2 regions of the Achromobacter aegrifaciens genome follow, and region 2 is predicted to be linked to the other one. Evidence: riboswitches for the same ligand, from Rfam matches in the RefSeq annotation. Region 2 holds a riboswitch; the other holds the start of a gene.
The links. Region 2 has a riboswitch for glycine ahead of HV793_RS24885 (D-amino acid dehydrogenase). Riboswitches for the same ligand answer to the same signal wherever they lie in the genome.
Positions count from the first base shown of each region.

Region 1 (4,222 bases), on a different contig from region 2:
CAGCCAGGCTGGCTTAGCCGTTGGCGACGGCTTCGTAGCCGGCGGCGTCGAGCAGCTTGTCGGCGTCGGCGGCGTTGACCGGCTTGATCTTGAAGATCCAGGCGGTGAAGGCCGATTCGTTGATCAGGTTGGGATTGTTTTCCAGCTCTTCGTTGAACGCGACGATCTCGCCAGCCACGGGAGCGTAGATGTCCGAAGCGGCCTTGACCGATTCGACCACGCCAGCGGTTTCACCGGCGTTCAGCTTGGCGCCGACCTTCACGTCGCCAACGAAGACCAGGTCGCCCAATTGATCCTGGGCGGTATCGGTGATGCCGACGACGAACACATCGCCTTCGGCTTTGACCCATTCATGGGACTCGGTGTACTTGCGATCGGTGGGCAGACTCATGGGAACTCCTGAGGGAATGCGGGTAGATGAATGGTGTTGCGCGCCTCGCGCGGGCGGCCGTCGCCCCAGGGGCCGGCGGCTCGCGCGAAGCTTCGAGTTTACGAGTGTTCGACCGCTTTGCCGTTACGCACGAACGGCAATTTGCAGGCCAGGGCGGGCACCCACTTACCGCGGATGTCGACTTCGACCGTGTCGCCCGGCTTGACGCCTTGAGGCAGACGGGCAAAGCCGATCGATACGCCCAGCGTGGGCGACATGGTGCCGCTGGTGAGCTCGCCCGTGCCTTCCTTGGTGCGCACGGCCATGTGCGCGCGCATCACGCCGCGTTCTTGCAGCTTCAGGCCGATGAAGGTGGCGGGGGTAGCGAATTGTTCCAGCGCGTCGCGACCGATGAAGCGGCGCTCGGCGTTCTTCAGGGACACGGTCCAGGTCAGGCCGGCCTGGTCGGGCTGGGTCAGCTCGTCCATGTCCTGGCCGTACAGATTCATGCCGGCTTCCAGGCGCAGCGTGTCGCGCGCGCCCAGGCCGCAGGGCCGCACGCCCTGGGCGACCAGGTCGCGCCACAGCTGCACGACTTCGGCGGCCGGCAGCACGATTTCAAAGCCGTCCTCGCCGGTGTAGCCGGTACGGGCCACCAGGGTGTCGTCGCCCACGCGGGCGGCCACGAAGGGGGTAAGCGGCTCGCTGGCGGCCTGCCAGGCCGGGCGCGCGGCCCAGACCTTGGCGCGGGCGTTGGGGCCTTGCACGGCCACCATGGCCAGATCGCGGCGCGGCGTGATGGCAACGTCGAACTGGCCAGCCTGCTTGACGCGCTGCATCCAGGCGACGTCCTTGTCGGCCGTGCCTGCGTTGACCACGACGCGCCATTCGTCGGCGGCGAAGAAATAGATGATCAGGTCGTCGATCACGCCGCCTTGCGGGTTCAGCATGCAGCTGTACAACGCCTTGCCGGGCACGGTCAGCTTGGACACGTCGTTGGCGACCAGGCGCTGCAGGAAGGCGAACGCGTCGGGACCGGCCACGTCGACGTTCAGCATGTGCGACACATCGAACATGCCGGCGTCCTGGCGCACGGCGTGGTGCTCTTCCAGCTGCGAACCGTAGGCCAGCGGCATGTCCCAGCCGCCGAAGTCGACCATGCGGGCGCCAGAGGCGATATGTTCTTCGGCCAGCGGGGTGCGTTTGAGGGTTGCGGACATGCGCGGAAACTCCGGGGCGGCAGTGTTGCCAGGGTTACGGAATGCCAGTGGTGCCAAGCGGGGTGCGCTTGTACAACGGCTGAATCTTCCGCCCCTCTGTCCTTTTGCCTGAGAGTTGCCCCGCATGGCGGGTTTGCACCTTCGGCGCCTGGGCTGCTCGCTATGTCCCTAGTTCAGGGTCGGCGCCAGGTCTCTCCAGAGTACTGTTTTGCCGCGTCCGCACGGTGAGAAAACCGGGACAGGGCAAGCATGGGCGGTATGGGTTACCTGAGCGATTCCGGGCGAATTGCGCCTTCGGCGGCGGCCGGACGTACAGGCCGCTCTCTCCCGCAACATGCGTGACAGCGGCGCAAGCATACAACGAAAGCCGCGGCCAGGGAATGCCCGCGGCGGCTCAGCCCAGCGCCGTGTCCAGCAGCATCATCAGCACGAAACCCAGCATCAGGCCGCAGGTCGCGTAGACCTCATGCCCCTTGCGGTGCGATTCGGGGATGATCTCGTGGCTGATCACGAACAGCATGGCGCCTGCGGCAAAACCCAGGCCCCAGGGCAGAAGCGGCTCGGACCAGCCGACCACTGCGGCGCCGAGCACCGCGCCCAGCGGCTCGACCAGGCCGGACAGCATGCCCAGCGCCACCGCGAAGGCGCGCTGATAGCCCGCCGCCAGCAGCGCCACCGCCACCACCAGCCCTTCGGGAATGTCCTGGATCGCAATGCCGGTGGCCAGCGCGGTGCCGCGCATGGCGTCGTTGCCCGCGTAGCCCACGCCTATGGCCAGGCCTTCCGGCAGGTTATGCAGGGTGATGGCGAAGACGAACAGCCAAGTGCGGCGCAGGCGGTGCGCCTCGATGCCTTCCCGGCCCTTGATGAAATGTTCGTGCGGCAGGGTACGGTCCATGAGCAGCAGCACCGCCGCCCCCAGCAGTACGGCCGCGCCCACCGTCAAGCCGGCGCCCCAGGGGCCATAGCCCAGGTCGCGGCCCGCGGCGATGCCCGGCGCCACCAGCGAGAAGGCGCTGGCGGCCAGCATCACGCCGGCGCCGAAGCCGAACATGCTGTCCTGCATTTTCTGGGGGATGGTCCGAGCAAACAGGATGGGCAAAGTACCCAGGGCAGTAGCGCCCGCGGCCACCAGCCCGCCCAGGAGGGCATCGGCCACGTGCGGCGCGCGCACGTCCAGATAGGCCCACAACTGGTGCAGGCCCAGGCATGCCACCAATACGGCCAGGGTCCACACGCTGATGCTGGTGGCCGCCGGCCGCACGCGATGACGGCTGAAGGTATTCATGTGCCGCTGCCCTCCTTGCGAGAGATGCGCTCAGCGCTGGGCTGCCGCGTAGCGGCGCGCCACTTCAGGCCAATTCACGACATTGTAAAAGGCGCCGATGTACTCGGGCCTGCGGTTCTGGTACTTCAGGTAGTAGGCGTGCTCCCACACGTCCAGTCCCAGGATGGGCGTGTTGCCGTGCATCAGGGGGCTGTCCTGGTTGGCGCTGCTTTCCACCGCAAGCTTGCCGGCCGGCGTCACCGAGAGCCAGGCCCAGCCGCTGCCGAAGCGGGTCAGCGCAGCCTTGGTGAACGCGTCGCGGAAGGCGGCCTGCCCGCCCAGTTCGGACTCGATGGCCGCTGCCAATGCGCCGTCCGGCTCACCCCCGCCCTCGGGCGACATGACCGACCAGAACAGGCTGTGGTTGGCGTGGCCCCCGCCGTGGTTGCGCACGGCGCCGCGGATGGCTTCGGGCAACTGCTCCAGCCGCGCCACCAGGGACTCGACCGGCTCGTTGGTGACGATGCCCGCGCCTTCCAGCGCAGCGTTCAGGCTGTTGACGTAGGTCTGATGGTGCTTGCTGTAGTGGATCTCCATCGTCATCGCGTCGATGTGAGGTTCCAGGGCGTCGTAGGCATACGGCAGGGGCGGAAGAGTGTAGGCCATGCATGTCTCCGTTGGATCCGCCCCCCGATTCAGGGCTTGGATCAATATCGAAAACATAAATGATAAGTATTTTTATTTGATATAACAATGGCAGGCTTCCAATACCTGCCATAGCGCCGGCCTATCGGCGCCCTGTCCCGCCAGAGGACGCTACAGCGCCTTGCCGCAGGCCACGCCCGAAGCCCAGGCCCACTGGAAGTTGTAGCCGCCCAGCCAACCCGTGACGTCCACGGCTTCGCCGATGAAATAGAGGCCGGCGACGGTCTTTGCCTGCATGGACTTCTGGTCCAGGCCGCGCGTGTCCACGCCGCCGCGCATGACTTCGGCCTTCTTGTAGCCAGCCGTGCCGCTGGGCACCAGGCTCCACTGATGGATGTCCTGGGCCAGCGTGCGCAGGGTCTTGTCCGGTGCGTCGGCCAGGCGCAGCGCCGCCAGGCCCGGCTTGCCGCCCTGCTCCGCCAGGTGCAGCCAGCGGTCAGCCAGGCGCTTGGGCCAGAGGCCCGCCAGGACGGTATGCAGCTGCTGCCGGTTGCCCGACTTCGACGCCAGCAGTTCTTCCGCCAGGTCGCGGCCAGGCGCCAGATCGATCACGATGGGCTCGCCAGGTTTCCAGTAGCTGGAGATCTGCAGAATGGCAGGTCCGGACAGGCCGCGATGGGTAAAGAGCAGGTCCTCGAGGAACTCGCCGCGCGCCTTGCC
Region 1 is NZ_CADIKO010000001.1:565,733-569,954, forward strand. Features, by position in the region: gene gcvH (glycine cleavage system protein GcvH) at 14-391, opposite strand; gene gcvT (glycine cleavage system aminomethyltransferase GcvT) at 490-1,590, opposite strand; glycine riboswitch at 1,677-1,799, opposite strand; glycine riboswitch at 1,835-1,930, opposite strand; gene HV793_RS02710 (ZIP family metal transporter) at 1,985-2,878, opposite strand; gene HV793_RS02715 (superoxide dismutase) at 2,909-3,523, opposite strand; gene HV793_RS02720 (BaiN/RdsA family NAD(P)/FAD-dependent oxidoreductase) at 3,674-4,222, opposite strand, start outside.
Region 1: it holds a riboswitch for glycine, as region 2 does, so the genes downstream of both, gcvT (glycine cleavage system aminomethyltransferase GcvT) here and HV793_RS24885 (D-amino acid dehydrogenase) in region 2, are expected to answer to the same signal.

Region 2 (4,222 bases):
CCCAGCTTCTTCGACGGCACGAACGCCACATAACCGCCGAAGCCATTGGTCGAACCCGTCTTGTTGATCCACACGGTCTCCTGCGGCGGCAGCGGCGGGTTCAACGCCGCCACGGGCTGGCTCTGGCTGTTGTAGTTGCCGGCATTGGCCGTCAACAGCGCGTCCAGCGTTGCCGGATAGCGCAATTGCTCCCAGACCAGATCCTGGGTCATGTCGCCCAGCTGGAAATAGCCGACGTGCGTCTGCGCGATTGCGCCGCGCAGCTCGGCATCGGCGAGGTTCAAACCCATGTTCGCGTCGACGAAGCGGATCAGGTCGCGTGCGCTGGTCTTCACGCCGTAGGCCTCGTCGGCCAGCACGCCCGGATTCACGCGCACGGGGGCATCCTGCTTGTTGTAGCCCTGCGCGTAGTCCGCCATCCTGGCGGCGGGCACGTCGATGTAGGTGCTGGTCAGGCCCAGCTTCGGAAACAGGTCCCGCTCCATGGCCGCCTTGAACGGCCGGTTCAGGCTCTTGGCCGCCACCATGCCCAGCATGCCGATACTGGGGTTGGCGTAGGTGCGATACGTGCCAGCGGCATGCTCGGGCTTCCAGGCCTTGAGATAGGCCATCAGCTGCGCCTGGTTCTTGATCGCGTCGGGCACCTGCAAGGGGAAGCCGCCGGTCGTGTGCGTCCCCAGGTTGATCAGGCTCAGCTTGGCGAAGTCGCTGCCGGCGAGCTCCGGCAGGTACTTGGCCGGACTGTCGCTCAAGGCCAGGCGGCCGCGCACCTGTGCATAGGCTGCCAGGGTTGCCGTGTAGGTCTTGCTGATGGAGCCGATCTCGTACAGCGTATCGCTGCCGGCAGGCCTGCCGGTCTGCCTGGACGCCACGCCATAGTTGTAGAAATGCTGTGTCCCGTTGCGGGTCACGGCGATCGACATGCCCGCAATGCCGTGTTCGCGCATGACGGCCTGGACCGCCTCGTCGACCTTGCGGTCCGTCTCTGCCTGGCCGGCCTGCGCCAGCGCGCAGCCTGCGGCCATCAGCGCAAACAATCCCGTGCGCAGCATGCTGTTCAAGCGCATTCTCGTCATTCCCTGTCGTGTCGGATCCGTGGCGCCGCGACGGCGGCGCGCATGCATCGTAGCGCGATGCGACGCCTTATTGGTACTAACCCTTGGTCTCATCCCAGGGGAATTTGGCTATTCTCGCCTCGTCGATCCAAAACCCCGCAGAAGAGACCTGCCCCCGCGGCAGGCGCCGACGGAGCAACCGCCCCGGAAACTCTCAGGCAAACAGGACTGCGCGGTCTAGACAATCTGGAGAGAGGCGCCAAGCGCGCCCACCGAAGGGGAACCCGCCGCCGTCTGCGCCGCGGGTGAAGCTCTCAGGTACAGAGACAGATGGGGTGCTGCGGCCGGGTGGCCGCGGCCACTCAATCTGGAGCCATCATGCCCCGCATCGCCATCATTGGCGCCGGTATCACCGGCGTCACGTCCGCCTATGCCTTGAGCAAACTGGGATATCACGTCACTGTCTATGACCGCCAGCGCTATCCGGCCATGGAGACCTCCTACGCCAACGGCGGCCAGTTGTCGGCCAGCAACGCCGAGGTCTGGAACAGCACCGCCACCATCATGAAAGGCCTGCGCTGGCTCGGCCGCCACAACGCGCCGCTGCTACTCAATCCCCGCTTCAGCTGGCACAAGTACTCCTGGCTGGCGCAGTTCATCGGACAGATCCGCAACTACCGCCGCAACACGATCGAGACCACCCGGCTGGCCATCGCCGCGCGCCAGCATCTGTACGCCATGGCGGAAGAAGAAGGCATAGATTTCGACCTGGAGCGCCGCGGCATCCTGCACATCTACCACGACGCCGCCAGCTTCGAGACCGCGCGCCGCGCCAATGCCCTGCTGCAGGAAGGCGGGCTGGAGCGCTACGCGGTGTCGCCCGAGGAAGCGCGCAGCATCGAGCCCACGCTGCAAACCGCCTGCCATGGCGGCTTCTACACGCCTTCGGACGCCACCGGCGACATCCACAAGTTCACCAGCGGCCTGGCTCGCGCCTGCGAACGCCGCGGCGTGCGCTTCGCGCAGGACGCGGACATCCGCAACATCAGCCTGGACGGCGCGCCCTACGTGCTCGACGTCGTACGCGAAGGCGGCACGCGCCGCGAACAGCACGAGGCCGACGCCATCGTCGTCTGCGCCGGCGCCGTCAGCCGGCAGTTCGCCAGGCAGCTGGGCGACACGCTCAACATCTACCCGGTCAAGGGCTACTCCATCAGCGTGCATCTGGACGACGCCGCCAGCCAGGCGGCCGCGCCGCGCGTCAGCCTGCTGGACGAAGCCGCCAAGATCGTCACCAGCCGCCTAGGCGACCGCTTCCGCGTGGCCGGCACGGCGGAGTTCAATGGCTTCAACATGGACATCCGCGCGGAGCGCGTGCAGCCCCTGGTGGACTGGACCCGCAAGCACTTCCCCGGCATCCGAACTTCGCGCGTGGTGCCGTGGTGCGGGCTGCGGCCCATGACTCCGAGCATGATGCCCCGCGTGGGCCCGGGCAGGCGGCCCGGCGTGTTTTACAACACGGGGCATGGGCACCTGGGCTGGACCTTGTCGGCGGCGACGGCGCAGATGCTGGCAGCTAGCGTGAGGGAGGGGGTGGGAGAGGCTTGAGCGGGTGAACGCGGCGCCTGGAAAGGCGCCGCCAGACTCACAACACCAGCGCAGCTTCCCTGCCCGCCTCGGCACGCAGCGGCTCCGCATCCAACCCCTGCCGGGAAATGTCCTTACACACCTCCCCATCCTTCATCACCAGCAAGATCCGCTCCGGATCCACCAGCAACGACAGATCCTTCAGCGGATCCCCATCGACCATGACCACGTCCGCCAGATAGCCAGGACGCAGCATGCCCAATTCGTGCGGACGTTGCATGATCTCGCCGCCCAGCCGGGTGGCGGACACGAGCGCTTCGGTCGGGGTCATGCCGATGTAGTCCACGAAGTACTGGAGGTCGCGGGCGTTGGTGCCGTGGGGCATCCAGGCAAAACCGTAGTCGCCGCCGGGCAGGATGCGGATGCCGCGCTTGTGCATCTTGCGCAGCGACTCCGAGGCGATTTCCAGCTCGCGCTTGTAGCCCATCTGTTCGGCGATGGCGGGCGTGATGCCGTATTCGGAAGCGTTGAAGGCGGTGCGGATCAGCCAGCCTATGCCGGGCGCAACGAAATGGCGGTCCTTGTTGGCTTCCAGCATGTCGAGCGCCTCTTCGTCGGCGAAGCTGGCGTGGTAGATCATCTCGATGCCATGGCGCACGCATTGCTTGACTGACTCGCTGGAGCGCGCATGCGCCGCGACCCGCTTGCCATAGCGCTTGGCCTCGTTCGCCAGCATGGCGATTTCGTCTTCGGCGAAGGGCGACATCTCGGCCGGCAGGCCGGCGATGTACTCGCCCGACAGGTTGATCTTCAGGTGGTCGACGCCGTACTTGATGAAGGTGCGCGCCGAGCGCCGGATCTCTTCGGGGCCACAGCACACGCTGCCGAAGCTCAGTTCGTCGAACGGCATGTGCGGCAGCGAGTTGTCGCCCAGCGCGCCTATGGTTGTGATCTCCTGGCTGCCGGCCAGGTAGCGCGGCCCCGGGCATTCGCCGGCATTGATGGCATTGCGCAGCACCACGTCCAGGCGCGGTTTGGCCGCGGCCGCGCCGATGGCCGAGGTCCAGCCCATTTCCAGATAGCGTTTGGCCACGCGCACGCACCAGAGTATGTGCTCTTCCGGCGGCATGAACTGGATCGCGGCCAGCGTGGGCTGGTCGTTCCAGGAAAAATGCGTATGCGCTTCCGTCATGCCCGGCATCAGGAAGCGGCCGCGCCCATCGATGATGCGCGCACCCTCCCGGCTCACCTGCTCGGGCGTGCGCGCGACCTGCGAAATGCGCGCGCCGTCGATCAGCACCTCGCCTTGAAAAGGCTGCTTGCCGCTGCCATCGAAGATGACGACGTTGGTAATGGCAATTCTGGACATGACAGGTCTCCTCCGGCCCGCGTTTGGGGCCGATTTCTTATGTTGAAACGCCAGGAAAACGTGGCTTAGCGCAGCGCCGCGTGGAACTCCCGCAGGGCCTCGGTGCAGGCCTGGGGCTTTTCGTAGGTGGTCCAGTGGCCGCATCCGTCCAGCACGATGCGGCGGCTGCCTGGCATGCGCGCGGCCAGGGCCTCGACATTGCCGGGCGGCG
Region 2 is NZ_CADIKO010000004.1:70,439-74,660, forward strand. Features, by position in the region: gene ampC (class C beta-lactamase) at 1-1,076, opposite strand, end outside; glycine riboswitch at 1,205-1,296, shown strand; glycine riboswitch at 1,298-1,389, shown strand; gene HV793_RS24885 (D-amino acid dehydrogenase) at 1,434-2,663, shown strand; gene HV793_RS24890 (metal-dependent hydrolase family protein) at 2,701-4,011, opposite strand; gene HV793_RS24895 (alpha/beta fold hydrolase) at 4,077-4,222, opposite strand, start outside.